Linked DNA regions of Aggregicoccus sp. 17bor-14. The protein of the gene in region 1 interacts with the protein of each later gene in a pairwise test. Links are inferred from orthologs where the notes say so. Each region holds a gene or a part of one and is shown on either strand. Other genes may lie near its edges.

Region 1 (15,198 bases):
TACATGAAGCGACCCACGCGTGTAGCTACACTGGAGTGCGTGGGTCGAGGGATACAAACACGTCGCAAGCTTTCTTCTTTCCGCCCGCTTCCGGTTGCTCGGCGCAGGAGTTGGAGGCCAAATGCATGCCCAAGAAGCGGTGGTAGCTAGAACGCATCGTATGATTAGCCTTCTCGTTGCTGCCACTCTCGGGGTTGCTCTGGGGGCATCCTGGAGCATCATCCGAGTCGTGCACCGCGGCTACCGTGTGGACACGAATCAAGCAGGGTGTGCTGTCGCGGTGGCCGAGGAGATTCATTTCCTGGGAGTCCGAACACGAACGACTGAACACGTGGAGTGGGTGTCGTGCGGCAAGTCTGGAAAAATCAGTGATCTCGATACGTTTTACTGTGCTTGCCAAAGGTGACGCATTTAAGGCTGCCGCCTGACAGCGGATTCGCGAGTTCGCCTCCAGTCAGCAATGTCTGGTCGAATTGGTACGAGCCGACGGGCTCCTCCGTGGACGTCACCCTCGTGCGCCCGAGCCAGTCGCCCCCGCCCCCTTCCGATTGCCCAGTCGTGTGCAATGACCTCTGGTGTTGGTCGGACTGCGGGACTTCAAGCATGGCGGCATCGCGGACGATGGCGCTAGGTTGTGTCTGGCGGATGCCTAAACCGGCATTGATCGTCGGTTCAAGCATCGTTCGAGGAGAAATTCCCCTCGGAGCTGAGCGCCGCGCGACGACGTAAACAGGCGCGGATGGCGGCTGAAACGATCCGTCAGACACTGCCTAGGGGCGGCCGCTCCTAAACAAGACATGGCTTTCCAGACGACGGCGCTGGAGTCCGCTGCGCCTCAGCAAGGTGTGGTGCTCGCCGCCTATGAATACCAGCGCTTCCAGCGGGGCGCGCAGCCCTTTTGGACGCCCCTTCGCTTCCCCGGCCAGTACCACGACGCCGAGACCGACCTCTTCGAGAACTGGAACCGCTACTACGACCCCAGCATCGGGCGGTATTTGCAGCCGGAGCCGATGGCGGCGGTGGATTCCAAGGCAGGGGCGTGGCCCGCGTACGCGTACGTGAAGAACAACCCTGTGAAATCCAGTGACCCGACAGGCCTCTACACCCTCGACCCTAGGGCCACCTGCGATAACTGGGGACCTGCACTGAAGCGTGCGAGGGAGGTAATGGGCTGTGATGCCGGCAGTCAGTGCAATTCTGAGTGCAAACCGCCATGCAACATCTGCGAGTATCTCAAGGACGGTACGCTTCCGATCGTCTGGGTTGCCAGAAAGGGGGAGCTGGGACAGGACTACGGTGGAAACGGACCGTCCAACGTTCTTCCCGGCGGCGTCGGAGTCGCCTTCAATTCATACTGGTGCGACGGAACTACCCCTCTAGCCAAAGAGATTCTCGCTCAGGCGATGGTTCACGAGGCGTTTCATGTGTGTAAATATCTTCAGGGGATCGACATTTGGGCGACGAATGATAGCTGGTTGCGATTGAGCGAAAACATCAATCTTGGTCCAGCAGATCCGAAGGACATCACCGATCGGTGCTTTAAGGGGAAGTGAGTAAATGATGCGCACCATCGTGTTGATTGCGGCGCTCGCTCTCGCTGGCGCCACAGCATGCGGAACGCCATCCGCGGACTCAGTTCCACATGAGGGTAGTTGCCGCCGTGATTCCGACTGCGCGTCTGGCCTCAAGTGTCAGAAGAATCGGCCGCAATTTCTAGCGCTGTTCCGCAAAGGAACGTGCGCTCCAGTCTGTGAGTCCGATATAGACTGTGGCGAGGGACGGACCTGCGTGCGGCTCGAGCAATTGCTGTACGGCGCGTGTTTTAGCGCGCCCGATCGGCGTGGCATCCCCTAGCTGCGGTGCCCATGGCGTTGGACATGTAGGAAAGGGCCCTTGGGCGTGCGACGTCGATGCAGAAGCCCTGAGGGAGGGAATTGGGGTGAGTGAAGTCGGCGGCGCATAACGTGTTCCTTTCGCCCCACCCAGCTGCTCCGAGGGGCTCACCCAGCCAAATCTCAGGCAGGGTTTTGCCCCGCCGAACGACGAAGGGTGCGGGTCGGCACTTTGAGGGCCATGGCGATCTCCCGCCAGCTCCGGCCTTGCTGACGGAGCCTGTGGACTTCATCGAGGTCCACCTCTCGCTTCGGGCGTCCCAGCGCCTTGCCACTTCGCGTCTTTCCTGTCGCCTTCACCCGCGCAATTCCCGAGCGCACGCGCTCACGAATCAGCTCGCGCTCGAACTCGGCCAGCGCTGCGATGAGGTGAACGAGCAGCCGACCGGTGGGCGTGGTGAGGTCGATGCTCTCGCGCAGGCTGATGACAGCGCAACCGCAGGCGGCCAGCTCGTCGAGGAGGACGAGGAGATCTCGCAGGCTGCGTCCGAGACGGTCGAGACCGAAGACCATCACCTGACGCACCTCGCCCGCGCGAGCGGCCCGCTTGAGGGCATCCAGCGCAGGACGGCTGGCCTTGGCACCTGAATGCCCGAGGTCGATGAACTCACGAGGGGCGGTCCACCCACGGGCCTCAGCTGCGCGGCGGAGGGCATGGAGTTGCGCCGCGCCGTCTTGGTCGGCGGTGGAGGTGCGGATGTAGAGCGCGTACGTGGAGAGTGCGCTCATGCGGACCCACGGGCTGGCACACGGTGAGGAGGTCGCCGACCCAGAGCACGTCGCCGGGCTCGATGAAGTCGAAGACGTAGCTCAGGGACATCGCGAGGCTATTCGTCTCGGTGGTGTTCTTGCGCCGCAGGGCTCGCATGGCGCTCAGCTCGCGAGCGATCTCCACGCTCCGCCAGCCCATGGCTCTCAAGTGCGCGCGGCGCGCGCAGCACTCGGCGGCGGAGGGCATCTCGCCGGCCCAGACGTCGAAGTACTCGGTGCGACGGAGGCCGGTGACGCGGGGCAGGGTAAGCAATCGGCAGGTTCCTCCGGCCCACCTGAGTAACGCTCCGCGAAGGCTAGGGGCCTGCGGTTGCCAGTGTCGGGGACCGATGCCCCCACCTGCACAAGCTGCGCGTGACAGTGGAGCTCCTGCAGGCGCACGGGCTGCGCACCGCGCTCGCCCGGGCGGCGCAGCTCTTCGAGGAGCGCGTGGAGGAGCCCCTGCTGCTCGAGGCCGCGGCGCGCGGCATCGAGCAGGAGGTGGACGCCATCTCCGAGGCGCTGCGCGGCAGCTGACCGGTTGCAGATGCAACCCAGTGGCAGGTGGCAGGAATTTCGCGCGCGCTGATGCGGCGCGTCGTGCTTCAGTCGACAAAACCGCGCCATCTTCCTCCCCCTTGGGGCCGTGCAGCTCGGCCCGGGAGGAGGCACCGTGAGACGCACCGCGAGGACGTGCGCGCGCAGCCTGGGGCTCGCGCTGTTGTGGGGGTGGTGTCTGGCAGGGGCGCTGCCTGCGCATGCGCAGCAGGCCGCGTCACCGGACCTCATCGACGACTACACCACCTACAGCTACGCGAAGATCGCGGACTTCACCCCGGCGGTCCTCCCGGTGACGCGCACCTTCCCGCGCAACATCAAGAGCCTCAAGCTCACCATCGTCGGCGGCTCCGCGGACGACCTGGGCTACGTGGGCGGCATGCTGGTGACCACCGTGCCGGGCTGCAGCCGGGGCGTCGGCCAGGTCGCCTCGCCGGTGGACGTCACGAGCCAGGTCGCGGTGAGCGGCAACACCGCGTCCTTCACGCTCACTGCCATCGAGACCTGTTGCTGCTACACCGGCTGGGGCGGGGCCAGCTTCCACTGGCAGGTGGAGCTCGAGCCCGCGTGCAACGAGCAGCTGTGCAGCGCGCAGTGTGCTCCCGGCACGCCGGATCTGGTCCCCTCGACGTCGCTGTCGTGGAGCAGCAAGCACACCGTGTCGTGCGGGCCGCTGGGCGGCGATGCGGGTGCCGGCATCAAGTTCAAGGGCGCGGGCAGCTTCGACCCGGCCCAGTGCGCGGGCGGCTGCAAGTCCAAGGGCAAGGGCTCCGGCCAGTTCGATGCCGAGCTGTACGCGTGCGGCATCACCGCGACGGCGAGCGGGGCGGTCGAGTACGAGCAGAGCTCCACCTTCGAGAAGTCGTGCAACATGGACGCCTGCGGCATGCAGTGCGACCCCAACCGCTACTGCACCGACGCGAGCAGCGTCTTCAGCGGCAAGGTCGAGCAGAGCGAGTCGGTGAAGACCTTCGCGCTCAAGAACCGCGTCTTTTCGCGCGGCAGCCGCAGCTTCGGCGTGAGCGGGAGCTGCGAGGCGAAGCTGAAGTTCAGCGGCGGGGTGAAGGGCGGCGCCAAGAGCCAGGAGAACCATGGGTCCGCGAACGCCGCGTGCCGCACCTGCACGGGCGGCACCGGCGAGGCGAGCCTCGAGGGCGCCGGCTCCGGCGGCTGCAAGGTGGACGTGAGCGTGGGCAGCCACAAGCTTGCACTCGACTGCAAGGACTGCATGGAGCTGAAGCTCGCCACCACGTTCAAGGGCTCGCGCGACGACTGCGGCGGGGATGGGGCGCAGAACTGCGCCGGCTCCTCGGTCACGGCGTCGGCGAAGGCCGGGCTGCCCAAGGCCTGCCGCACCTTCTTCGGGATGCGGGTCAAGGCCAACTACGACTGGAAGTTCGACCTGACGTGCGCGGGCGACTCGTGCGGCCAGGACTTCGCGTGCACCCCCAAGGCGGATGGCTCGGCGAAGCTGTCCATCGACTACAACACCAAGTGCTAGGGCAGCTCCCGAGGACCGCGACCATGAACGCTCCCTTCCGCTACGCCCTTCCGCTGTCGCTCTCCCTGCTCGCGGCCTGCACTGCCACGCAGCCAGAGGACGCCGCCCCCGTTCCCGCCACCCGCGCGCAGGCGCTCGCCCAGGCTCCCAGCCGCGGCTTCAGCTGTGACCCGCTCGAGGTGCGCAGCGACACCGAGCTCGCCACCGTCGAGGGCGCGCCCGCCGATGCGCTGGTGCTGCGCCCCACCGGCGTCGCCTGCCGCTACCACCTGCTCTACCGCGATGGCTCCGGCAAGCAGCACATGCTCAGCCAGTCGCCCGGCATGTACCTGCTCGCCGACGCGCGGGTGCTCGCGAGCGCGGGGCGGCCCGACACCACGCTGGTGTGCGCGACCGACCTGCAGCACGCGCGCGCGGCCGTCCCCTCGGACGAGCCGGGCATCGAGAACCGCGCCATCACCTCCACCGCGGTCATCTGCGCGGCCGCGCGCGACGGCAAGTGGAGTCAGACGAACGCGGTCGTCACCGGCGGCGCGGACTGGGCCGCCTGGGTGCTCGAGGCGGGCGCCGACGAGGCGGACCCGGACGTGTTCTGGGTGCGCTGGACGCGCGACTCCACCTTCCAGCCCCTCGCGCTGGACGACACGGGGCGCCCCGCCGACGACGGCATCTACCGGACGCGCTTCCGGCTCGTGCAGGGCCGGGGGCCGGTGGCGCTCGACACCACGAAGGTCTCGGACGCCACCGTGGAGGTGACGGTGACGGGCGAGGAGTAGCCCACTGCCGCGCTCCGACGGCTCAGGCGTCCGCCGGGGCGCCCGCGTCGGAGCGCGCGCCGGTGCCCGCGGGGCGGCGCTCGCCGTGCAGGTGGCTCTCGAGGAACCAGAGGTCCAGCTCCACCTCGCCCAGAATCTGGGTGAGCAGGTCCACCGTCACCGGGTCCTTGCAGTCCTCGGACTGCTGGATGCCCTCGCGGATGCTCGCGCCGTAGCGGGCGAAGCGCTCGGTGAGGGCGATCATGTGGTCCTCGCCGTTCACCGCCTTGAGGTCGTACTCGGGCAGCTCGCTCGCCTTCGCGGCGAGCCGGATGGTGCCCTGCGCGTAGCCGCCCAACGTGCCCGCGCGCTCGGCGAACTTGTCCGCCTGAAGCCGCGCGTGGTCCGCGAGCTGATCGAAGAGCTCGTGGCGGCTGATGAAGTGCTTGCCGCGGATGTTCCAGTGCGCCTGCTTGATCTGCCAGTGCAGGTCGATCGCGTTGGCGAGCTGCGTGTTCAGCATGTCGGTGAGCTCCTCGCGCGCTTCGGACGGGAGGTTCACGTGGCTGGGGAATTTCATCGGTCGCTCCAGAGGGTGAGGGCGGGGGTTCGGGTCGAGACCGCGTCGCCCCTACAGGGTGGCGACGCGCCCCCGGTGCGCCAACCAACCCGGGCCGAACCTTGGACGCGGAAGCCCGCCTGCCCGGCGAGCCGGTTGACGCGCTGCGCCAGCGGCTCTATGCCCCCGGAGATGCGCTCAGCCCTCGCCTTCCTGGACCGCGTGCGCGCGGTGTCCCCGCGTGCCGCGAACCTGCTGCTCTCCACCGCGGTGCCGCAGGTCATTCCGTCGGCCGCCGGGCTGGGCTTGAGGGTGGAGGAGCTCTCGGACGCGCGGGCGCGGGCCTCGCTGCCGCTCAAGCGCCGCACGAAGAACCACGTGGGCAGCGTCTACTTCGGCGCGCAGATGACGCTGATGGAGATCACCATGGGCCTGGTGCTCTTCCGCCACTTCCCACCCGGCCCCTTCGGGATGCTGGTGAACCGCGTGGAGGCGGACTTCCACGCCAAGGCGAAGGGGCGCGTGGTCGCGGTGTGCGAGCCGGGCGAGAGCGTGTCCGCAATCTCCCGCGCGCTCGCGGACTCGGGCCGCGCGGAGGTGTGGGTCACCGTGCGGCTGCTGGACGCCGCGGACGAGCGCCCCATCACCACGGCGCGCTTCCTCGCGGCGGTGCGGAAGTTCGAGAAGTAGAGGCGCTCAATCCCTCACCCTGACCCTCTCCCAGAGGGCAGGGCGAGCGCATCTAACTGAAAGAGATTCTGGGCACTTGGCTGTTGGCGTCCGATGGGGCGAAAGCGGCTGAGTGCACAGCGAGTCGTCGAGTTGGTGGCGCGCAACTTCAAGGTGTTGAAAGACAGGCGGGTGGAGCGCACGAAGCGACACCCCCTGCTCAACGTCCTGGTGCTGGCGCTGTGCGGCGCCGTGTGTGGCGCGGACGGCTGGGATGAGCTCGCGCTGTTTGCGAAGTCCAAGCGCGCACTCTTCAGCAAGGTGCTGCCCCTCGCGCAGGGCACGCCCAGCGCGGACACCTTCCGCCGCGTCCTCAGCAGCCTGCACCCGGCGCGCTTCGAGGAGTGCATGCGCGCGTGGGTGGCCGCACTCGCCGAGGAGTTGGCGGGGCAGGTGGTGGCGCTGGACGGCAAGGCGGTGCGCGGGGCCCTCTCGCGCGCAACCTCCGGCGCCCTGCGCCCCTTGCACCTCTTGCACGCGTGGGCGGCGGAGCAGGACTTGCTGCTGGGGCAGGTGGCGGTAGCGGGCGCGCCGGGGGAAGTCGCGGGCCTGCCCGCCCTCATCGGGCTGCTGGACGTGCAGGGCGCGGTGCTGACGGCGGATGCCAACGGGTGCACGGGCGACGTCGCGGCCGCGGCGCAGGAGGCCGGCGCCGACTACGTGCTGTGCCTCAAGGGCAACCGCGAGAAGCTGCACGGGCACGTCGTCGCCCTCTTCGAGGCGGCAGGGCCGCACCCCGCGGGCACGCACGTGACACACGCCGCGGGCCACGGGCGCGAGGAGGTGCGGCGCGTCTCCGCGCTGCCCCTCACCGACTGGCCCCTGAAGGGGCCGCGCTGGACGGGCGCGGGCACCTGCGTGCGCGTGGAGCGCCACCGCGGCGGCGGCGTCGGGGCGAGCCTCGAGGTGCACTACTACCTCACCAGCCTGCCGCCGGACGCGGCGCGCCTCGCCCACGTCATCCGCACCCACTGGGGCGTGGAGAATGGCCTGCACTGGGTGCTGGACGTCGCCTTCAACGAGGATAGGCGCCGCATCCGCGACGCTGCGGGCGCGCAGAATTTCGCCGCCCTCTCGCGCCTCGCCCTCGCGCTGCTCAAGCGCGAGGCCAGCCTCAAGGCGGGCATCGCCGCCAAGCGCAAGAAGGCAGGCTGGGACGACGCCTACCTCCTGCAGGTGCTCAGCGCTGGAATTGCTGAAGTTTAGATGCGCTCGCCCTGCCCAGAGGGAGAGGGGACACTCGGGAGAGGGGACCTACAGCCTCGAGACGACAGGGGGCCGCTGCTCGGCCTCCTCGAGCATGAAGTCCACCACCGAGCGCCAGGTGCGCTCGAAGCCGAAGCGGCGGAAGCCCGAGCCGCTGATGAGCCAGTCCACGTGCGGCGGCGCGTGGCTGGGCTCGTCGAAGTGGCCGATGACGTCCAGGTGGTCCGCGTTCACCGCGGCGATCACCTTGCCGTAGGGCTGCGAGCGCGTGGGCACGATGCCGTCGCTGTCCTCGGGGCGCGGCAGCTTGCCGTAGGCCTTGAGCAATACGGCGGACTGTTCGGGCTGCAGGCGCGGGAAGTCCAGCTCCTTGAGCCTTCCTGCGCGCCCGTAGAAGAGCGAGAAGATGCTGTGGGTGAGCTGCGCGTAGGGGTCCAGCCCCGCGCTCAGGCGCCCGCGCAAGGAGGGCGGCCGCGCGCGCGTCACCACGCTGCCGTAGCGCACGCCCGGGCGGTCCGGCGTGGCCGCGTTGAACAGGTCCATGTTCTGCGGCGTGAGCTGCGGGATGAGGCTGGTGTCCGAGCCCACCTCCTTGAAGAACTTCACCAGCGCCTCCTGGCGGTCCTTCGAGAAGTCGCTCAGCAGCTGCCCGAAGAGCTGGTCCAGCAGCGTCTGGCGCCAGCCCAGCTGGTCGTCCGCCTTGGCGAGCAGCCCGCCGAAGCGGAACACCACCGAGAGTGGCAGGCGCCCGAAGCGCAGCGCGTACACGGTGAAGAGGCTGGTCAGCTCGAGCAGCCGGTGGCCGAAGAAGCCGAGGAAGAAGGACGCGAGCGGCGTGCCCACGTGCGGCGTGGCCACGCACACCACGCTCTTCACCTTCTGGGCCCAGGGCTCCACGTCCAGGCCCTCGCCCAGGCGCGCGCCCGGAGTCACCAGCAGGCGCGCATCCAGCCCGCCGGTGGAGTGGCCGATGAGGTGAATCACGCTCTCTTCATCCGGCCCCTCGGGGGTGCCGCTCGTCTCCTTCAGCGAGGAGAGCAGGTCCGCGGCGCGCGCGCGGATGGAGGCGGTGGGGTGGCTGAGCACCGTGTGCACGCGGGCCTCGAGCCCACGGCGGCGCAGCTCCTCCTCGAGGAAGTCGCGCACGTGCCCGAAGTACACGAGCTCGCCCAGGTTCGCGAAGCCGAAGAATCCCGGGACGAGGTAGACATGGTGCTTCTTCGCCATCGTGGGGTCGCACCCTAACCGGTGTCGGGCCGCGCTGCGTCATCCGAAGATGACGCGCCCGCTCGGCCGCTTCGTGCAGCTCCCACACTGCGGCACACGTGGACGCTAGAGTGCCCGCTCATGGCACCGCTCACGCTCGTCGTCGGCTCGAAGAACTACTCCTCCTGGTCGCTCCGCCCGTACCTCGCGCTCGCCCACACCGGGCAGCCCTTCGAGGAGGTGGTCATCGCGCTCGACGCGCCGGACACCGCGGCGAACATCGCGCGCCACTCGCCGAGCGGGAAGGTGCCGGCGCTGCGCCACGGAGAGCTCACGGTGTGGGACTCGCTCGCCATCTGCGAGTACGTGGCGGAGCTCTTCCCCCAGGCCGGGCTGTGGCCGAAGGACGCCGCGGCGCGCGCGGTGGCGCGCAGCGTGAGCGCGGAGATGCACTCGGGCTTCCTGGCGCTGCGGCAGAACTGCCCCATGAACATCCGCGCGCGCAAGCCGGGGGTGGGGCTGCAGGCGCCGGGCGTCGCGCAGGACATCGCGCGCATCCAGCAGCTGTGGCGCGAGTGCCGCACCCGCTACGGCGCGGGCGGCCCCTTCCTCTTCGGCGCCTTCAGCATCGCGGACGCGATGTACGCGCCCGTGCTCCACCGCTTCGTCACCTACGGCGTCGCGCTGGACGCGCAGCTCTCCGCGTACCGCGACGCGGTGCTGCAGCTTCCCAGCATGCAGGCCTGGACGAAGGCCTCGCTCGCCGAGCCGCCCGTGGGCAAGTACGAGTAGCTAGAGCCCCAGCTCCGTCAGCTGCGCCTCGAAGGCGGGCGCGGTGGTGAAGAGGCGGCCGCGGATGCCCAGCGCGTCCGCCGCCGCCACGTACTCGGGGATGTCGTCGAAGAAGGCCGCCTCGTGCGCCTCGCAGCCCGCGCGCGCGAGCGCCTCGCGGTAGATGGCGGGCTCGGGCTTCACGCTGCCCACCTCGCAGCTGAGCACCAGCGCGTGGAAGCGCTCGAGCACCGGCAGCAGCGGCTTCAGGTACTGCACGTGCAGCACGTTGGTGTTGCTCAAGAGCACCACGCGCACCTGGCGCACGAGCCGCTCCACGCGCGGCAGCACCGCGCGGTGGAGGGTGAAGTGGCAGTTCCAGAGGCTGAAGAACTCGTCCGCGGGCAGGCTCACGCCCAGCGCGCGGCACACGTCCTCGCGGATGCCCTCGCCGTCCAGCTCGCCGCGGTTCGCCGCCGTCCAGCCCGCGCCCATGAGCCGGCGCTCGGCCTCGTCGGGGGCGAGCCCCGCGCGCGCGCCGAGCCTGCGGAACAGGAGCCCGTTGTCGTGGAAGGCGAGCACGTTGCCCAGGTCCAGCAGCACGGCGCGCGGAGGGGGGAATGCGGTCATCGCAAGGGGTCCACGGGGCGGCCGGTGTGCTCTCTGCCGAGGCCGCCCCGGGCCCGGGTCAGGAGATGGGGATGCGCCCGTGCAGCTCGCGCTCGGGCACGTGGGTGAAGTCGGAGTTGAGGTCCATCACCACGCGCTGCTGCACCTTCTGGCTCAGCTCGCGGCGCAGCATACCGAGGAAGCCCGGAGGCGCGGCGATGACGAGCTGCTCGAAGGCGTGGCTGTCCACGCCGCGCTCGAGCCGCGCGGAGAGCTCGCGGGCGAAGCGGCTGAACTCCACGCTCTTGCGCACCTGCGGGTCGTTCTCCGGCTGCGGGCCGTGCAGGGTGCCGGCGTTGGGGTTGTCGCGCTGCTCCAGCAGGTCACCCGCGTGGGCCCGGCTCTCCTCGTGGAAGAAGTCGTCGATGAGCTTCCAGTCATCGCCGGTGGCGTCCGCGGAGAAAAGCCGCGCGCGCGAGGCGTTTGCCACCAGAATCCACAGTTTGTCCGACATGGGGTGCTCGCTCCTGAGGGCTGAGGGAAGGCTGCCGAGGCAGGGCCGGCGCGCGTGCTGTCTGCTGCCACTGCCACGCGCGCCGCTGCCTTGAAGCTAGGCATGGGGCGCGCGGACGTGAGGGCAGCGCGGCAACCTCGGCCCGGGCCGCGCCCCTCCTCCAGCGAGCAGGCGGGCGGGCCCCCGGCGAGAGGGAGCGACACGCCCGCAGGCCCTCCGGGCGGGCTGCTCGCGGTCGGCCAGGACCCTCGCCCGCAAGAGGGCAGCCTCCCCGGCCGCGCGGCACCACATCCCGAGGCCCGGGCGAAGGTGTCGGGACGCGCAGTGGCGTGGACGAGGAGGCTGCCCCTCCTTCCCTTGCGCGCAGCCGGGGACCTTGGATCTCGCCGCGGCCGGGCCTCTCCAGGCTGTGCGGCAGCGAACGTTGACGCGCGGCGCTGCCCGCAGGCCGCCGGCCGTGGCATACCGGGGGCACTTCCCACAGGAGGCGCAGGGTGAGCAACGCGGGTGAGCAGGCAGCGGCGTGGCTGGGCAGCAGGCTCGAGGAGATGGAGGGGGCGCTGCGCGCGCTGGTCGAGGTCAACAGCTTCACCGACAACGTGGAGGGCGGGCGGCGCGTGGGGGCGCTCCTGCGCGAGCTGCTCGTGGTTCCGGGCTTGAGCTGCGAGGTGGTCTCCAGCACGCGCTACGCGGACCACCTGGTGTTCCGCTCCGAGGGGCGCGCGGGAACCGCACCCGTGGCGCTGGTGGGCCACCTGGACACCGTGTTCCCGCCGGGCAAGTTCGAGGGCTACCGCGTGGACGGGGCGCTGCGCCGGGGGCCCGGCGTGCTCGACATGAAGGGCGGGCTCGTCGTCATCGCGTACGCGCTGCGCGCGCTGGCCGAGACGGTGGGGCTCGCGAAGCTTCCGCCCCTGCGCCTCGTGGTGGTGAGCGACGAGGAGGTGGGCAGCCCCGAGGGCCAGGGCGTCATCCGCCGCGCCATCGAGGGCGCGGACGCGGCGCTGGTGTTCGAGTCGGGCCGCCAGAACGACCTCATCATCACCCGGCGCAAGGGCACCGGCGCGGTGAAGGCGACGGCGCACGGCAAGGCCGCGCACGCGGGCAACGCGCACCAGGAGGGGGCCAACGCGCTGTGGGCGCTCGCGCGCTTCATCGACCGCGTGCAGGGGCTCACCGACTACCCGCGCGGCCTCACGGTGAACGTGGGCAAGGTGGTGGGCGGGCAGGGCAAGAACACCGTGCCGGACCAGGCGGTGGCGGACGTGGACCTGCGCTTCTGCACCCGCGCGGACGGCGAGGCGCTGGTGGGCCGCTTCCAGGAGGCCGCGGCCGAGGCCGCCGCGAGCGTGCCGGGCACCCGCATCGAGGTGCAGGGCGGCGTGGCCCGCGAGCCGCTCGAGCGCACCGAGGCGAGCGCCGCGCTGCTGCAGGCCTACGGCGCCTGCGCCCACGCGAGCGGGCTGGGCCACGGCGAGGCCCCGCTGGTGGGCGGGGGCTCGGACGCGAGCACCTCCTCCGCCATGGGCATCGCCTCCATCGATGGGCTGGGCCCGCGCGGCAAGGGCTTCCACACGGTGGAGGAGTTCATCGAGGTGGACACCCTCATCCCCAAGGCCCAGGCCCTCGCGCGCTACCTCGCCTCACGCTGATGCTGTAACTCTCGTCCCCGTCTTCAAACCAGCACCCGGAGTGCACTAGAAGACGGGACCCATGTCCCGTCCGCTCGGTGCCCTCCGCGTTTTGCTGCTCGCCGTCCCGGTGCTCCTCATCGCCTGCTCGGACACGAGCGAGGGCGTGCCCCAGGCCACGGGCTGTGCGAGCGCGGCGGACTGCGCGGAGCCCGGCGCGCTGTGCCTCGTCGGAGGCGTGTGCTGCACGCCCTCGCCCGAGGCCTGCGATGGCAAGGACAACGACTGCGACGGTCAGGTGGACGAGGGCTACGGCCTGCAGACGGACGCGCAGAACTGCGGGGCCTGCGGCCACGCGTGCGCGGGCGGCGAGGCCTGCGTGGCGGGCGCCTGCGTGGTGCGGCGCGAGCAGGCCTGCACCGGCGGCGCCGACGAGGACGGCGACGGGCTCGCCGACTGTGCGGACCCGGACTGCCAGGGGGCTTCCTGCGGCGAGGGCTGCCTCTGCGACGCCGGGGCGAAGCACGAGAGCGCGTGCCGCAACGGGCAGGACGACGACGGGGACGGCCTGAAGGACTGCGAGGACCCGGACTGCCCCGCCACCCACTGCGGCGAGCAGTGCGGCGAGGCTGCGGACTGCCCTGGCTCCGGCGCGGTGTGTGTGCTCCCGCAGGGCGGCGGCACGCCTGGCACCTGCTGCACTCCCAGCGCCGAGGTGTGCGACGGCGAGGACAACGACTGCGACGGCACGCCGGACAACCTCCCGGCCACGTCCTGCTACAGCGGCCCCCAGGAGACGCTGGACGTCGGGGTGTGCAAGGCGGGCACGAGCGTCTGCAACGGCACGGCCACCGTCTGCTCGGGCGAGGTGGTGCCCTCGGCGGAGCGCTGCAACCAGGCCGACGACGACTGCGACGGGCAGGTCGACGAGGGCTTCGACCTCCAGACGGACGTGAACAACTGTGGCAGCTGCGGCCACGCCTGTGCCGCCGGCGACCACTGCTCCGGCGGCGTCTGCTACGCGGCCACCGAGACCGCCTGCTTCGGCGGGGTGGACGAGGACGGCAACGGGCTCATCGACTGCGCGGACCCGGTCTGCAACAACCAGTCGTGCGGGGCAGGGTGCCTGTGCAGCGCCGGTGCGGCCCATGAGACGCAGTGCTCCGACGGCAGCGACAACGATCAGGACGCGAAGAAGGACTGCCTGGACCCGGACTGCAGCGGCCAGAGCTGCGGCACCGGCTGCGTGTGCGCGGGCACGGCACGCAAGGAGACCAACTGTGCCGATGGCGCCGACAACGACGGGGACGGCAAGCGGGACTGCGCGGACTCCGACTGCACGGGGCAGTCCTGCAACGGCACCGGCGGGCACTGCCAGGCCGCTGGCACCTGCAACTAGCGCCCGGAGGCCGCGAGCGAGGGGGTAGGTCTCGCTCCCACCTCATTTGGTGGCCGTGAACGTTTCCGGCGATCCGCAGGCCGGGGGTGGCTTCGCCCGCCGGGCCGGGGGTGTTATGTCCCGGAAGTGCGCTGGTGTAGGGGTGGGGCCCAGCGTCGCGACGAGGACACCCGGGAGGCGTGCCGCATTGCCTACCTCGGGGACGAGTGGAGAGCTTCCTGCCACATGCCTGCTGACGACATCGCCGGAACCGTCCTCTCCGGAGGACTCCTGCCCGAGGGCGCCGAGGGCGCCCCGTCCGGGCAGGCGGCGGCGCGTCCGGGCAACGTCCTGGTGGGCAGCGCCCCGGAGGGAAATGTCCTGGCCGGCAACGTCCTGGCCGGCGACGCCCTGACCGGCAACGCCCTGAAGGAGGCGGGCCTGGGCACCACGGCCAGCCGGGCGCCGGGGGGCAACGGGCTGCGCGAGGGCGAGCTGACGCCCCCCTCGGTGATCGCCGCGGACGCGGTGGAGCTGCCGCAGGTGCAGGTGGGGCAGGTGCTGGGCAGCTACCAGCTCGAGGCGCTGCTGGGCGAGGGCTCCATGGGCCAGGTGTTCCAGGCGCGCCACGTGCGGCTGGACCGGCAGGTGGCGCTCAAGGTGCTGCGGCCCAACCACACCCGCGACAACGCCTTCGTGCAGCGCTTCTTCCGCGAGGCGCAGGCGGTCAACCGCATCAGCCACGAGCACATCGTGGAGATCTTCGACTTCATCGAGGACCGGGCGGCCGGCTGCGTGTACTGCGTGATGGAGCTGCTGCGCGGCGAGAGCCTCGCGCAGCTGCTGGAGCGCGGGCCCCTGAGCCTCGAGCGCATCCAGCGCATCGGCGTGCAGGTGTGCGCGGCGCTGGAGGCGGCGCACCAGGTGGGCGTCGTCCACCGCGACATCAAGCCGGACAACCTCTTCATCAGCCAGCGCCCCGGCCAGCCGGACTTCGTGAAGGTGCTGGACTTCGGCGTGGCCAAGCTGCTGAGCACGCCGGACGTGCGCGGCACGCTGGACGGCACCATCATCGGCACGCCGGCCTACATGTCCCCGGAGCAGGCCGCGGGGCTCCCGGTGGATGCGCGCGCGGACAT
Region 2 (15,185 bases), on another replicon or contig:
GGGCCACCGTGCCTGGCGAGACTCGGCGGAGGGGCCGTGGGGCGCATCGATGCACGGAGCGAGCTCGCATGCGCCGCGTTCGCGGCCCCGGTGCACGCTTCGAGCAGGGCGCGCGAGAGTGGCGCGAGAGGCACGGCCTCGAGAGGGAGAGGCCGGGAGGGAACGGGGCTTCTCAGGGCGGGTGAAGCCGTCCAAGACTCGCGGGACAGGTGTCTCGAAGAGAGACGCCCCTCCCGGGCGCGGACCGGCGCGCGCTGCAGAAAGGTAAAATCCTATTTTACGTTTTTGCGCGACGCGGGCCGCCGCTCCCGAGGGGGGACACACGCAGAGTGAAGCTGCGCTCGGGGCCGGAGCATGGGTGCGTGGAACGGGCGTTTCGCTCCACGCGAGGGGCCGCGCCGGCCAGCGTGTCACCCCTGAGCGCCGCGGACTGGCATCGCCCCCTCGCGAAGAACCTCAGCGCTCCGCCACTTTTCCGGTCCTGACGCTCCCACCGGCACGCCAGCGTTCGTTCGGCGCTCAGCGCGCGGCATCACGGATACAGCGCCACCACGCGCTGGCGGCGCAGGTCCACGAGGTACACGAGGCCCGAGTCGGGCGTGGCCACCGCCAGGTCGCCTCCGAAGCTGCGGTCGTAGCGGTAGATCCAGCGGGGGTTGCCGCGGGCGTCCACGCTCGCGAGCGCGCCCACGTCGTTGGTCACGCGCAGCAGCACCGCCACGCCCTGCGCGGTGGGGACCGCGCTGTTGTCCGCCTCGAGCGGAGCAGGCGTCTCCTGCTCGAAGGAGGCGGGCAGCAGGCTCGTCGCGGGCTGGAGGCCAGGCGCGTGGCGCGCGAGCGCGGTCTGCGTCGCCCCCTGCGCCTCGAGCGTGAGCAGCTGCTCGCTGCCCAGCTGCCCGCTGACGAGCGCGTTGAAGTCCGGGAAGCTCGCCAGCGCGGGCCAGGGTTGGGACACCGCGCGGTCGCTGCCGAAGCGGTAGACGCCCCCCGGCTTGAGGAAGCCCGGCGTCTCCGAGCCCAGCGCGAAGGCGCCCCCACCCAGCGGCAGGGCGCGCGAGACGGCGGGGACGCTCTGGCCGCCGGGGCTGGGGAAGAGCGTGACCATGCCCTTGCTCCCGTCCGCGTCCACGAACATGTCCTGGGCCTCCGAGGAGCACGCGCTGCCGCTGCAGCAGATGCTGCTGCCCTGGGCCATGCCCATCACGAGCACGCGCCCGCCCGAGACCACCATCGCGCTCGGGTTGCGCAGCTGCGCGAGCCCCGGCGTGGAGAGCTGGGCGATGCGCTCGCTGCCCCCGGGGCGCAGGCAGTGCAGCTCGAGCAGGCCGCAGGTGGCGCCCAGCTGCGAGAAGCACAGCTCGTCGCCCACGGCGGCCGGCACGCGCACGGCGCTCGCGGAGAGGGGCTTGCTCGGCGCGGTGGTGCCCTGCACGAGGTCGTAGTAGTGCGCGTCGCCGTTGCCGTTGGCGAGCAGCGTGCGCCCGAGCAGGTCCACGCCGGCGCCCAGGTAGCCGCCGTCCAGCTGCTCGGGGGGCACGGTGCGTACCTCCCCCGCGGCCGCGCGCATCAGCACCGGCACCCACTCCGTGCCGCTGCGGCCGCCCGCGCTCACCACCGGCAGCACCAGGCCCTCCTTCGTCGCCACCGGCAGCTGCGGGATGACCGTGCCGTCGCCGTTCGCGCGCCCCAGCGCCACGCCCGGGATGCTGCGCTCCCACGCGATGCGCGAGACGAAGGTGCGCGCCACCACGCGCGGCGCCGGGTTGCCGTTGAGCCCGCGCGCCTCCACCGCCACGTCCAGCGGGCGCTCCACCTGCTCGAGCAGCGCGAGCGGCGGGGCGCCTGCGTCCGCGTCCCAGGTGTCCACGCCCAGCCCCGGCGCCGCAGGCACCGTGGCGCTGAAGGTGTTGGCGTCCACCGGGACCGCCTGCACGCCCACGCCCTCCACGCTCACCAGCGGCCCGGCGATGGGCCGGTCGCTCTTCACCAGCACGGTGAAGGCGCGCCCGGGCGCCACGCGCTCGGGCAGCACCAGCTCCACCGCGGGCGCGCTCGCGTCCACCTGCACCTCGGCGCTCGCGCTGCCCTCCATGCCGGTCGCGTCCACCGCGCGCGCCACCAGCGTGACGGCGACGGTGCCCGCGTCCGCGCCAGCGGCGGCCGTGCACGGGCGCAGGTCCACGGTGGCCACGTAGGGCGCCGAGGTCCAGCTGAAGAGCGGGGTGGCGCCGCACACGAGGGTGACCGAGCGGATGCCGTTGGCGTCCTGGGCCTCGAGCGTCACGGGGAGGGTCTGCGACACGCGCGCACCCGAGGCCGCCACGTCCGGGTTGACGAAGCGCACCACGGGCGGCGCGCCCGGGCCGGGCGGGGGTACATCCAGGTCGCGGCAGCCCGCGAGACCCGTAAACGCGGCGAGTCCGAGCAGACCCGCGGCACTGCGCACGATGCGACTCCGCATACAGCCCCCCTCCATCGGGCGCCCTCTCGCGCTCCGAACACTTTCCGACATATACAGCCAAGTGCCCGGGCTTCAAACCGGGGGGGGAGACTTCACCGTGTTCAGCCCGCTGCGCCGCACCCTGCCTTGCCTTCTCCTGGGCCCGCTGCTCCTCGCGCCCACGCTCGCGCGCGCCGCCGCGCCCGCCGCCCCGAGCGCGGCGGCCTCCAGCGCGGCGCCCTCGAGCGCGACCGAAGAGCACCCGCCCCTGGTGGTGCTGGACCTCGCGGCGCAGGGCTCGGGCGCACCGGAGGCCCAGGCGGCCACCCTGGGCGTGGTGCGCGGCCTGCGCCAGCTCGAGGTGTTCCAGGTGCTCAGCGCGGACGACGTGCGCCAGTTGCTCGCGCTCGAGCGCAACCGGCAGCTCTTCGGCGCCGAGGGCTCGGGCAACCTGCAGCTGAGCCGCGCGCTGGGCGCCCAGCACACCGTGGTGGGCACCCTCACGCGCACGGGCGCGGGCCTCAGCGTGGAGCTGCGCCTGCTGGACGTGAGCGGCGGCGCGGTGGTGAGCCAGCAGACCTACGGGCCGGTGCCGGGGCTCGAGCAGCTCGCCGGCGTGCTGCCCGGGCTCGCCCAGTCGCTGATGGCGCCGCTCTTGCGCGAGCGCCAGGGCAGCCTCCTCGTGCACGCGAGCGAGGAGGGCGCCGAGGTGCTGGTGGACGACGCGCTGCTGGGCTCCACGCCGCTCAAGGCCCCGCTGCCGCTCGCGCAGGGCGTGCACCGGCTGGTGGTGCGCAAGGACGGCTTCATCTCGCAGTCCGCCGCGGTGCGCATCGAGCCCACGCAGCTCGCCCGCCAGGAGGTGACGCTGCTGCCCTCGCCCGACTACGCAGAGGCCTGGCACGAGCGCCACGGGCGCCTGCGCATCGGGGCGTACCTGGCCACGGGCGCGGCGGTCGGCGCGCTCGCGGGCGCCTACCTGCTGGACCAGAAGAGCACCGCGCCGCTGTACCGCACCGAGTTCCACCCGCGTCAGCTCGCGCTGGCGGGCGGCGTGCCCTCGCCCGGCGAGCTGGATGCGAAGGCGCAGGCCGTCTACGCCGCGTGCGGCCAGGACGAGACCGCCTGCCGCCAGAAGCTGGACTCCCTCAGCGGGCGCCTGCAGCGCCAGCAGTGGGGCACGGCGGGGCTCGCGGTGGTGGGCCTCGGCGCCGGGGTGACGGCCGCCTACCTCTGGCTCTCCGGCGAGGACCCCAACCGCTACAGCGGGCTGGTGGCCGGCGTGGGGGCGGGTAGCGGCGGACCCACGCTGGCGCTCGGCGGGCAGTTCTAGCCCCACCGGGCGGGGGAGCGGGGCGGCGGGGCCCGCAGTTGGGGGCGCGCGCACGGCTTGGCTAGACTCGCGTCCCGGCCGCATCCGCGGCGGGAGCGAGGGTGGACGGCGCGTGAGCAGGCGCAGGGGTGACGGGGAGGCGGAGGCGCCGCACGCGGGCACTGCGGGGCGCCGGTGAGGCGGCCCGTCCGGGTGCTCGTGGTGGACGACTCGCCCACCATGGCGAGCGCGCTCACGGCGCTGCTCACCGAGGACCCGCGCATCGAGGTGGTGGGGCGCGCCGCCGACGGGCAGCGCGCCGTCGCGCTCGCGCGGCTGCTGCGCCCGGACGTCATCACCATGGACCTGCTGCTGCCCGCGCTGGATGGGCCGGCGGCGATCGAGCGCATCATGACGGAGGCGCCCACGCGCATCCTGGTGGTGAGCTCGATGGCGGGGGAGGGCGCAGACGAGCGCGGCGCGAGCCTCTGCTTCGAGGCGATGCGCGCCGGGGCGCTCGAGCTCATCGGCAAGCCGGCGGCGACGGGCTTCGAGGACCTGCGGCGCTGGGGCCGCCAGCTCGCGGAGTCCGTGTGCCTGGTGTCGGAGATCCCCGTCGTCACCCGGCGCCCGCGCGTGGGGCCGCCCCTGCCCGCGGCGGGGCCGGCGCGCGTGGACGTGTTCGCGCTCGTGGCCTCCACGGGGGGACCCCCGGCGCTCGCGGAGATATTGGGCAGGCTGCCCGGGGAGCTCGCCGCCCCGCTGCTCGTCGCGCAGCACATGCAGGCGGGCTTCACCCCGGGGCTGGTGCGCTGGCTGGACGGGCTCACCGCACTGGGCTTGCAGCTGGCGCGCGAGGGTGAGCGACTCGAGCCGGGCCACGTGTACCTCCCGCCGGATGGCCACGACCTGCTCGTGGGCCCGGGGGGCGTCGCGCGCCTCTCGCGCTCGCGCGCCGGGCCCTGCCCCTCCGGAGATGCGCTGCTCGAGTCACTCGCGCGGGTGTACGGCTGGCGCGCGGGCGCCGTCGTGCTCACCGGCATGGGCGAGGACGGGGCGCGCGGCCTGCTCTCGCTGCGGCAGGCCGGCGGCCTCACGCTCGCCCAGGACGCGGCGAGCAGCGTGGTGTACGGGATGCCGCGCGCCGCAGCCGAGCTGCAGGCCGCCGAGCGCATCCTGGCGCTCGGCGAGGTGCCCGACTGCATCCGGGAGGCCTGCGGCGAGGCCCCCCGGAAGAGCCGCTAGCTACGCGGGCTCGGGCTCGCGCGCCGCCGGCACGGCCTGCAGCTTCAGGCGCTCCTTGCCGTCCGTCTCATCGCGCACCACGTCGAAGCGGGCGACGCCGCCGTCCTTCAGGTCCCCGAAGAGCAGCGCCTCGGCGAGCGGCTTCTTGAGGCTGTTGTCCACGAGGCGCGCCATGGGGCGCGCACCGAAGGCCGGGTCGTAGCCGTGCTCGGCGAGCCAGCCGCGGGCGGCCGGGGTGAGCTCCAGCTGCACGCGCTTCTCGGCGAGGAGGTTCTTGAGCAGCTTCACCTCCTTGTCCACCACCTTGAGGATGACCTCGGGGGGCAGGCCGTTGAAGAGGATCCACCCGTCCAGGCGGTTGCGGAACTCCGGCGTGAAGGTGCGCTCGATGGCCTTCTTCGCGCGGCTCGCGTCCATGCCGGGCACGCCCGCGCCGAAGCCCAGCGCGCTCGTGGCCATGTCGCTCGCGCCCGCGTTCGTGGTCAGGATGAGCACGATGTTGCGGAAGTCCGCCTTGCGGCCGTTGTTGTCCGTGAGCGTGGCGTGGTCCATGACCTGGAGCAGGATGTTGAAGAGGTCCGGGTGGGCCTTCTCGATTTCATCCAGCACCAGCACCGCGTAGGGCGCCTTGCGGATGGCGTCCGTGAGCAGGCCGCCCTGGTCGAAGCCCACGTAGCCCGGGGGCGCACCGATGAGCCGGCTCACGGTGTGCTTCTCCGAGTACTCGCTCATGTCGAAGCGCAGGAACTCCACGCCCAGCACCTGCGCGAGCTGCTTGGCGAGCTCCGTCTTGCCCACGCCCGTGGGGCCGCTGAAGAGGAAGGAGCCGATGGGCTTCTCCGGGCTGCGCAGCCCCGAGCGCGCGAGCTTGATGGTGCTCGCCAGGTCCTCGATGGCCTTGTCCTGGCCGAAGATGACCTGCTTGAGCTCGCCCTCCAGGTTCTTGAGGGCGATGCCTTCCGTCGCGGTGACGCTCTTGGCGGGGATGCGCGCCATCTTCGCCACCACGTTCTCCACGTCCGTCACCGTGACGGTGTGGGTGCGCTGCTCCTTCGGCTTGAGGCGGTCGGCCGCGCCCGTCTCGTCGATGACGTCGATGGCCTTGTCCGGCAGGAAGCGGTCGTTGATGTGCTTCGCCGACAGCTCCGCCGCGGCCCTGAGCGCCCCTTCCGCGTACTTCACGCCGTGGTGCTCCTCGTAGCGGCCCTTGAGCCCTTCCAAGATGAGCACGGTGTCCTCCACCGAGGGCTCCAGCACGTCGATCTTCTGGAAGCGGCGGCTGAGCGCGCGGTCGCGCTCGAACGCGGACTTGTACTCCTGGTAGGTCGTGCTCCCGATGCAGCGCAGCCGGCCGCTCGCGAGCGCGGGCTTGAGCAGGTTGCTCGCGTCCATGGAGCCGCCGCTCGTCGCACCCGCCCCGACGATGGTGTGGATCTCGTCGATGAAGAGGATGGCGTCCGGCTGCTCCTGCAGCTCCTTGAGCACGCCCTTGAGCCGCTCCTCGAACTGGCCGCGGAACTTGGTGCCCGCGAGCAGCGCGCCCATGTCCAGCGAGTACACGACGGCGTTGGCGAGCGCCTCGGGCACCTTCTTCTCGTGGATGCGCAGCGCGAGCCCCTCGGCGATGGCCGTCTTGCCCACGCCCGCCTCACCCACGTAGAGCGGGTTGTTCTTGCGGCGGCGGCAGAGCACCTGGATGGTGCGCTCGAGCTCCCGGTCGCGCCCGATGAGCGGGTCGATGCGGCCCGCCTCGGCCTCCAGGTTGAGCTGGGTGGTGTAGGCCTCGAGCGGGCTCTTGGGGCGCGGCTCGCCCTCCTCGTCCTCGCCGGCGCCCTGGGGGCTGCCCGCGCCCTCGGCGCCGGGGCTGCCGTCCTTGCCCACCCCGTGGCTGATGAAGTTGAGCAGGTCCAGGCGCGTGATGCCCTCCTGCTGCAGGAGGTAGAGCGCGTGGCTCTCCTCCTCGCGGAACATGGCGACGAGCACGTCCCCGCCGTCGATGACCTTCTGCTCCGCGCTCAGCGCGTGCACCGCCGCGCGGTGCAGCACCCGCTCCACCCCGATGGTCTGCTGGGGCTCGGCCTCCACCCCCTCGGGCAGCCGCTCGACGGTCTCCTCGAGGAAGGTCTCCAGGCGTTCCTGGAGGCGCTTCACGTTGGCTCCGCACCCCTTGAGGACCTCGCGCGAGCGCGGGTCCTTCGTCAGCGCGAGCAGCAGGTGCTCGAGCGTGAGGTACTCGTGGTTCATCCGGTGCGCCTCTTCGAGCGCGTTCCGGAAGCTCACCTGCAACTCCTTGGCAATCAGCGGTCCCGCCACGTTCTAACCTTCCTCCGGTTCCATGCTGAGGCGCAGCGGGAAGCCATTGTCCTTGGCCGCTGCCTCCACAACCTTGATCTTGGTCTCTGCGACCTCATAGGTATAAACGCCCGCCACGCCGATGCCGTTGTAATGAACGTGGAGCATGATCTGCACCGCGTCCGTCTCCGAGCGGTGGAAGACCTCCTTGAGCACGGCGACCACGAACTCGCGCGTCGTGTAGTGGTCGTTGTGCAGCAGCACCTTGTAGCGCGTGGGCCGCTTGAGCTTCTGCTTCGGCTCCAGCTCCGTGGCGACGTTCGAATCGGGCTCGTACTTCTGCGGCATCGTGTGGGCGTCCTCGGGATGTAACGCGGGAGGGTTAACGCGGCTCGGGGAGCGCGGCCTGCTTGAAACCTGTCTCCGCCCGCCAGAAGGGCAGCCCCTGCCGCACGGCCGCCTGCTCGTGGAGCAGGAAGGCGCGCACGGCCCGGTCCAGCCCGGCGTGGAAGAGGCGGTGGGCACTGTACGTGAGCTGCGGCTCGAAGCCGCGCGTGAGCTTGTGCTCGCCCCCGGCCCCGGGCTCGAAGCGCTCGAGCCCCCGCTCGATGCACGCGCGCACGGGCTCGTAGAGGCAGACGTTGAAGTGCAGGAAGGGGTGGGTCTCGGGCGCCTGGGAGGTGCCCCAGTAGCGGCCGTAGAGCACGCGCGGGGCGGCGAGGTTGAAGGCCCCGGCCACGAGCTTCCCGTCCGTCCGCCGCCGCGCCTCCACCCACTCCACCCGGTGCCCGAAGCGCTCGAGCATGCGGCGGAAGAAGGGGGCGTTGAGCGCGCGCGGGCTCCAGCCGTAGCGGTCCACGGTGGCGGCGTAGAGCTGGTACAGCGCCTCGGGGTCCACGCTGCTGAGCGCGTCCCCGCGCAGGGTGCGCACGGTGAGGCCCTGGGCCTCCGGCCCCTTCAGCTCGCGGCGCAGCTGGTGGCGGCGCTTGGCGTGGAAGCGGGCGAGGAAGTCCTCCATCCCGCCGTAGCCCGCGTTGAGCCAGTGGTACTGCACGCCGAGCCGCAGCGCGAAGCCGCAGCCCTCGAGGCGCGAGGCCTCGTCCGCGGTGGGGAAGTGCACGTGCACGCCGGAGAGGCCGCTCGCGCGCGCGTACTCGAGCGCCGCCGCGTACAGCTCCGCCTCGCGCGCCGCGCGGTCCTCGCCCGGGGCCACCAGCACGCGGCGGCCGGTGGCCGGGGTGAAGGGCACCGCGAGCACCAGCTTCGGGTAGTAGCGCACCCCCACGCGCTCGGCGGCGGTGGCCCAGGAGAAGTCGAAGACGAACTCGCCGTGGCTGTCGTCCTTGAGGTAGGCGGGCGCCGCGGCGACGAGCCGCGCGCCGCGCCAGAGCGTGAGGTGGCGCGGGTGCCAGCCGGCCGCCGCCGACACGCAGCCCGTCTCCTCCAGCGCCGCGAGGAAGGCCCACTCGAGGAAGGGCAGCCCCGCCTCGTCCAGCAGCGCATCCCACGCCGCCTCGGCGACGTCGGTGATGGCGTGGTGCACGCGCAAGCTGAGGGGCAGCGGGGCGGACATCGGGGCGGGCTCTCGGGCGGGGCTCGACGGCGGGACTCGACGTCCGCGCCTCCGCGACGGGGCGCGGAGGCCGCGGCGCGGTGGGCGAGCCTATAACGGGGGCAGTGGGGGGTGCGCCAGCCGTCAGGCCGACAGGTCGCCCGGGCCACGCTTGCGGCGCCGCCGGCGCAGGAGCCCCAGCAGGGCTCCGGCCGTGGCGAGCGAGCCGGCCTCGCCCCCGCCGTTGCAGCCGCAGCGCACGCCCAGCTGCATCGCGTCGCAGGCCACGTCCACGTCCAGCACCTCGCTGTCCTCGCCCGCGGCGCTGCTCACCCGCCGCACCACCCGGTAGTGCCCCACCTGGGCGCGCGAGGGGCTCCAGCGCAGCTCGCCGGAGGCCGCATCCACCTCCATGCCCTCGGGCACCTCGCCGCCGAGCGCGAAGGTGAGCGGCCCGTCCCCCTGCACCGCCGCGGGCACCGCGAGCGCCTGGGCGCAGTGGGCCTGCAGGCTGTCCGCGGCGGAGGCGAAGTGGGGCGGGACGGGGTCGGGGGGCAACGTGGGCGCGTAGGTGCCCGGGATGCTCGCGATGCCGCCGTCGAAGAGGGAGCCGGTGGGCGCGAAGCCCACCTGGCAGGTGCCACTGGCGCAGCTGCCGTCCGGACAGGCGTGGTCGCAGCACACGCCGGTGGAGCAGGCGTGGCTCGCGCAGGCGTTGTCCGCCTCGCAGGCCTCGCCGCGCGGCAGCCCCAGCTGCAGCGCGCGCGCCTCGCCCACCACGGCGTTGGTCACCGGGTACACCCAGTGGGGCCCGCCGGGCAGCAGCGGGAGCTGGGCCGAGAGCGCGCGGTCGCTGAAGGAGGTGGTTCGCGCGAGCGCCTGCAGGCTGCCGTCCGCGCGGCGCAGCAGCAGCAGGGGCACGTCCGTGGCGCTCGAGCGCGCGGTGCCGCCGGAGGCCTCGCCCGCGCCGGTGAGGCCGCTGCCGCGCACCGCGAGCGGCTGCTTGTGGGGAATCGCCGCGGGCAGCACCTCGATGGCCGGGCGCAGGGCCTCGGGCGCGCCGCGCCCCTCGTCGTAGCGCTCGGCCGGGGCGCCGCCGCCCACCAGGCGCACGCGTCCGTCCGGCAGCAGCGTGGCTGCGGCGCCCGCGGCGCGCGCGTAGGCGGGCGGCGCGGCGGGGCCGAGCACGCGCCCGCTGCGCCCGTCCAGCAGCAGCGCGGAGGGATTGGGGTTGCCCTGGAGGTCCTCGCCGCCCACGACGAGCACGTGGCCGTTGAGCAGCAGCATGGTGGCAGGCGCGATGCGCGGCTCGGGCAGGGTGTCCACCACCTCGACGAAGGCCGAGTCCGCCGAGAGGGGCGCACCGCTCAGGCGCTCGACCTCGAGGCGCGCGGTCGCGCCCTCGCGGCCTCCCACCAGCAGGAGGCTTCCGTCCGGGGCGAGCAGCGCCTGGTGCTGCTCGCGGCCGAGCAGCCCGGGCAGGGGCACGAGCTCCCAGCGCTCGCTGCCCGGGTCGAAGAGCTCCACGCTGTGCAGCGCGGCGCCGTCCGCGTCCACGCCGCCCGCGAGCAGCACGCGCCCGTCCGGCAGCAGCGTGGCGCTGTGGCCCGCGCGCGCCTCGGTGAGCGGCACGAGGGAGCGCCAGGCGCGCTGCATCGGATCGTAGAGCGCGCAGGCCGTGCTCGCCCGGCCCTCCGGCCCCACGCCTCCGGCGACCAGCACGTTGCCGTTGGGCAGCAGGGTCGCGCTGTGGCGCGCGTGCCCTTCCGGCATGGGCGGCAGCGGCACGAAGCTCGCGTCCGAGGGGAGGAAGAGGGCGGCGTCCTCGAGCCCCGCGCCCTTGGCGAGCCCGCCGGCGACGAGCACCTCGCCGCTCTCCAGCAGGGTGGCGCTGGCCTCGGGCTGCGGCGGGGCGTCCGGCAGCTGCAGCACCTCGGGGCGCGCGCTGCCCCAGGCGCCCGAGACGAGCTCCGCGGGGCCGCCGTCCTTCGTCTCGCCGAGCACCAGCACGCGCCCGTCGAGCAGCAGCAGGCTCTGGGCGTGCCCGCGCGTGGCGCCCGGGCCGGGCGCTGCCTGCCACCCGTCGTCCGCAACCTCGAGCAGCTCGGTGGGCACCACGAGCGCGCTGGTGCCGTTGGCCCCTGGCGCCTCCCCGCCGGCGAGCAGCACGCCGCCGGTGGGCAGCAGGGTGGAGGAGTGGCGGGCGCGCGCGCGCAGGAGCGGGTGCTCCTCCCAGAGGCCCCCGTCCGCCGTGCGCAGCTCCCAGGTGGGCACCTGCGCGTAGCGCGTGCCGGAGCGCGGGCTGGTGACGCTCCAGCCGCCCGCGACGAGCAGGCGCCCGGAGGGCAGCAGCGCCGCGGTGTGCTGCTCGCGGGCGTGCGCGAGGAAGGGACCCTGAGTCCAGGAGGTGCCCTCGCCGCGCCAGTCGAAGGTGGTGTTCGTGCTGGCCCCTGCGCGCACGCCCGAGCCGCGTCCGCCCACGAGCGCCACGCTGCCGTCCGGCATCAGCGTGGCGGTGTGGTGGAAGCGCAGGTCGGGGAGGGAGGCGAGCAGCGAGAAGGTGCCGGCCTCGGGCTGGAAGAGCTCGGCGCGCGCGGTGCCGTAGACGATGTCGTCCACGTCGCCGCCCGCGAGCAGCACCGCGCCCGAGCGCAGGCGCAGCGCGGAGTGGGCGAAGCGCGGGCCCGCCATCGGGCTCTTGAGGGCGGAGCAGAGGCCCGTCTCGGGCTGGTAGACCTCGGCGTCCGACACGCCGGTGCGCTCGGCGGTGGTCTGCCCGCCGGCGAGCAGCACGCGCCCGTCCAGCAGCCGCGTGGCGCTGTGGTCCGCGCGCGGGCGGGTGAGGGGACCGGTCTCGCTCCAGCTGCCCGTCACCGGGTCGAAGAGCTCCTGCGAGTCCAGCGGCGCCACGCTCCCGTCCTTCTGCAGGCCCAGGCCGCCGCTCACCAGCACGCGGCCGTCCGGCAGCAGCACCGCGGCGGCGCGCGAGCGCGGGGTGAGCAGGGGAGAGGCCTCCACCCACTCGCCGCTGAGGGGCTCGTAGAGCTCCACGTCCGCGAGCGGCGTGCCGTTCGCCGTCTCTCCGCCCACGAGCAGCACCCGCCCGTCGCCCAGCAGCACCGCCGCATGGTCGCGCCGCGGGGTGCGCAGCTTGCCGCTGTCCGCCGAGGCCTGGCGCAGCGCCGCGCTGCTGCGGCGAACGGGGGGCGGCGTGGAGGCGGCGGGGACGGAGGCGTCACAGCCGGCCGCGAGCGCGGCGCAGCAGGCACAGCTGGTGAGCAGGAGCAGCCGCGCGCTCACGTGGTCAGCGCCCCCGGGTCAGCTCGGCTGCGAGGAAGCGGCCCACCTCGGCGAGCCCGGCGAGGGCGCGCTTGCGGCCCTCGTCGGTGCTGAGCACGCGCCGCACCGCATCGCTCGCGGTGCCGGCCTCGAGGTCCGCGAGCACCAGGAAGGCGCTCCAGCCGGGGGTGAGGGTGGCGAGGCGCCCGGGACGCTGGGGCCGGTCGCGCAGCGTGGTGGCCACCTTCTCCAGCAGCCCCTCCTCGTCCAGGCGCTTGGTGCCCGCGAGCAGCGCCGTCCAGGTGGCGTCGAGCAGGTCTCCGAGGAGACGCCCGCGCAGCGCGGCGTCCAGGCGCTCGGCCGCCTCCTCCTCGTCGATGTGGTGCGCCGCCGCGAAGGTGGGCACGAGCTTCGCGACCGTGACGGCACGCGTGGCGAGGTGCGAGAGGCGCGGAGGGTAGGCCATCAGGGGAGTCCCAGGGGGTGACGGCGGGCGGGCGGCAGAGGGTGGGGCACTCTACACGAAGGCATCCCACACGGGGGGCGCTCCGTGTACCTGCCTCCCGGATCAGGTGTTGACCGGCCGCGCCGCGCCGCGGCGAAACCTTAGACGGTCCCGCGAATCCGAAGGGTTTTCGGCGCCTCCGCCCCCGGGCCCCCCTCGCCCGCCTCCCCACCGCGCGTGCGGGTTGCCAAGGGGGCGCCATGGGCTTAGAGGAGGGGCAAAGGGAGACTTTTTCATGTCGGTGAACATCCAGCTCGAGTGGACCCCCAACCCCAGCACGCTGAAGTACGTGGTGGACCGCAAGCTGCTGACGTCCGGGGCCGTGAACATCACCAGCAGGGAGCAGGCGGCGGAGAAGAGCCCGCTCGCCAAGCGCCTGATGGACATCACGGGCGTGACGGCGGTGATGGTGGGCACGAACTTCGTCACCGTGACCAAGGGCGAGGACGGTGAGTGGGACGAGCTCAACGACCGCGTGATGGACACGCTGGACACCCACCTCACGGCGAACGAGCCGGTGGTGGACGAGGCCGCGATCCAGGCCGCGCGCACGGCGATGGGCGCCACGGGCTCGGTGGAGCAGCGCATCCAGGACATCCTGGACACGGAGATCCGCCCCGCGGTCGCGCAGGACGGCGGCGACATCACCCTCGACCGCTTCGAGGACGGGCTCGTGTACCTGCACATGAAGGGCAGCTGCAGCGGCTGCCCCTCGAGCACGGCCACGCTGAAGATGGGCATCGAGGGGCGGCTGCGTGAGCTGATCCCCGAGGTGCTCGAGGTGGTGGCGGTCTGAGGCGCCAGGTCAAGGGCACGGCAGCGGTCCGCAAGGAGCTGCTGCCGGAGCAGAGCCCCGCGCTCCTGCGCGAGCTGCACCTGCTCACGCGCGAGGGGCACCTCAACGCGGACGCGCTGCGCAAGCTCAAGCAGGTGAACCACCTGATGGGCCTGCTGCGCCCGGCCTTCGAGGACCTGCAGCAGCGCACCCAGGCCCCCGTCGTCGTGGACGCGGGCAGCGGCAACGCGTACCTCGGCTTCATCCTCTACGAGCTGTTCCTCAAGGACGCGGAAGGGGGGAGCCTCGTCTCCATCGAGGGGCGCCCGGACCTCACCCAGCGCGCGAAGGAGCGCGCGGGGCGGCTGGGCTTCTCCCGGATGCAGTTCGAGACCGCGAGCCTCGAGACCGCGCAGTGGCCCGAGCGCTTCCACCTGCTCACCGCGCTGCACGCCTGCGACACGGCGACCGACGATGCGCTCGTGGCCGCCATCCAGAAGGGCGCTGACTACGTGGCCGTGGTGCCCTGCTGCCAGGCCGAGGTCGCCCAGCAGCTCAAGGAGCACAAGGGCAGCCCGGACCCCGCGCTCGCGCTGCTGCACGAGCACGCCTGGCACCGGCGCGAGTTCGGCAGCCACCTCACCAACGTCATCCGCGCGCTCACGCTGGAGGCCTTCGGCTACCAGGTGACCGTGACGGAGCTCACCGGCTGGGAGCACTCGCTCAAGAACGAGCTCATCCTCGGCCGGCGCGTGCACCGCGACAACCGGCGCGCGCGCCTGAAGCTGGAGCGGCTCCTGGGCTCGAGCGGGGTGAACCCCAAGCTCACCCGCGTGCTCGGGGTGGTGCCTGCGTCCCCGACGGCGGCTGCAGAGGTCGTTTCGGAGCCGGCGCCTGAGGTGGCTCCGGCCGCCGAGCCCTCCGACGTGATTTGAGCCTCGCGCGCGCCGGCTGAACGCGGCGCGCGCGCCTGGGGTACACTGGTCCCCGGAAGCACGCGACCGGGGGCCGCGCCCGGTTCTGCAGTGCAGGGGATTTCCGACATGTCCGGCAGCAACCTCGCGACCGAAGCACTCGAGCGGGCCTCGCGCATCCTGGGCGAGCGGGTCTCGCGCGTGCTCGGCGCGCTCGCGCGGCTTCGCACCCTCACGCAGCGGCAGCTGGGCCACGGCCTGCGCGCCCCGGACGAGGTGGCGCAGTGGCTGGTGCAGCAGCGCTTCGGGCAGGACGCCTCGGGCTTCTTCCGGCCGCAGCCCGCCGAGGCGAGCGCCCCGGTGGAGTTCGGCTGGAGCGCGGAGCGCGCGCACGACGAGGCCCTGCGCGCGCGGCTGTGCGCGCTCGCGGAGCTTGCCCCCGAGCTGCAGCAGCTGCGCGAGGGGCTGCCCGGCGTGGCCTGGCTCTACTACATGGACGCGGGCAACGCGGCGCTGGTGCACCCGTACCTTGGGCTCGAGCGCAACGTGCCCTCGCGCTTCGACTGGACGGGCTACCGGCCGTACCGGATTGCGCACCCACAGCAGAACCCCGCGCTCACCGTTCGCTGGACGCCGCCCACGGTGGACGGCGGCGGCGAGGGGCTGGTGACGACGGCGTGCCTGCCGGCGCTCTTCCCGGGCCGGGGCGAGCTCGCGGGCGTGTGGGCGCTGGACGTGCCGGTGCGCTGGCTGCACGGCGCCCAGGACGAGGAGCAGCTCGCGGACGAGCAGCTGGTGTTCGTGGTGGATGGGGACGGCCGGCTCGTCTCGCACCCCTCGCTCTTCGGCGCGCAGACCCCCGTGGGCACCG

Evidence for each region.
Region 2: the proteins of dps (region 1) and FGE12_RS06970 interact in binary tests that used the Escherichia coli proteins (3 or more experiments, as listed by UniProt). The link is inferred for Aggregicoccus sp. 17bor-14 from one-to-one orthologs.

The regions. Positions count from the first base shown.
Region 1 is NZ_VJZZ01000005.1:116,085-131,282, reverse strand. Bases 4,269-7,203 are described here. They hold dps (DNA starvation/stationary phase protection protein Dps), read right to left. Parts: upstream 6,037-7,203; coding sequence 5,500-6,036; downstream 4,269-5,499. Other genes in these bases: FGE12_RS11485 (ISAs1 family transposase), read left to right, coding at 6,799-7,203; FGE12_RS11490 (PaaI family thioesterase), read left to right, coding at 6,208-6,705; FGE12_RS11500 (hypothetical protein), read left to right, coding at 4,725-5,477; FGE12_RS11505 (hypothetical protein), read left to right, coding at 4,269-4,701. Outside these bases: FGE12_RS11530 (RHS repeat-associated core domain-containing protein), read left to right, coding at 1-146; FGE12_RS11525 (RHS repeat-associated core domain-containing protein), read left to right, coding at 798-1,553; FGE12_RS30920 (hypothetical protein), read left to right, coding at 1,558-1,854; FGE12_RS11515 (recombinase family protein), read right to left, coding at 2,016-2,621; FGE12_RS11510 (hypothetical protein), read left to right, coding at 3,018-3,179; more of FGE12_RS11505, read left to right, coding at 3,316-4,268; more of FGE12_RS11485, read left to right, coding at 7,204-7,950; FGE12_RS11480 (triacylglycerol lipase), read right to left, coding at 7,999-9,177; FGE12_RS11475 (glutathione S-transferase family protein), read left to right, coding at 9,298-9,948; FGE12_RS11470 (HAD family phosphatase), read right to left, coding at 9,949-10,557; FGE12_RS11465 (host attachment protein), read right to left, coding at 10,616-11,050; FGE12_RS11460 (M20/M25/M40 family metallo-hydrolase), read left to right, coding at 11,545-12,702; FGE12_RS11455 (MopE-related protein), read left to right, coding at 12,764-14,080; FGE12_RS11450 (serine/threonine-protein kinase), read left to right, coding at 14,306-15,198.
Region 2 is NZ_VJZZ01000003.1:105,056-120,240, reverse strand. The notes cover bases 5,976-8,897. They hold FGE12_RS06970 (ATP-dependent Clp protease adaptor ClpS), read right to left. Parts: upstream 7,638-8,897; coding sequence 7,314-7,637; downstream 5,976-7,313. Other genes in these bases: FGE12_RS06965 (GNAT family N-acetyltransferase), read right to left, coding at 7,672-8,862; clpA (ATP-dependent Clp protease ATP-binding subunit ClpA), read right to left, coding at 5,976-7,310. Also shown: FGE12_RS06990 (Ig-like domain-containing protein), read right to left, coding at 533-2,461; FGE12_RS30880 (PEGA domain-containing protein), read left to right, coding at 2,559-3,773; FGE12_RS06980 (chemotaxis protein CheB), read left to right, coding at 3,948-4,997; more of clpA, read right to left, coding at 4,998-5,975; FGE12_RS06960 (kelch repeat-containing protein), read right to left, coding at 8,986-12,141; FGE12_RS06955 (hypothetical protein), read right to left, coding at 12,146-12,586; FGE12_RS06950 (NifU family protein), read left to right, coding at 12,861-13,421; FGE12_RS06945 (SAM-dependent methyltransferase), read left to right, coding at 13,418-14,335; FGE12_RS06940 (cache domain-containing protein), read left to right, coding at 14,444-15,185. UniProt on the Escherichia coli protein: Involved in the modulation of the specificity of the ClpAP-mediated ATP-dependent protein degradation.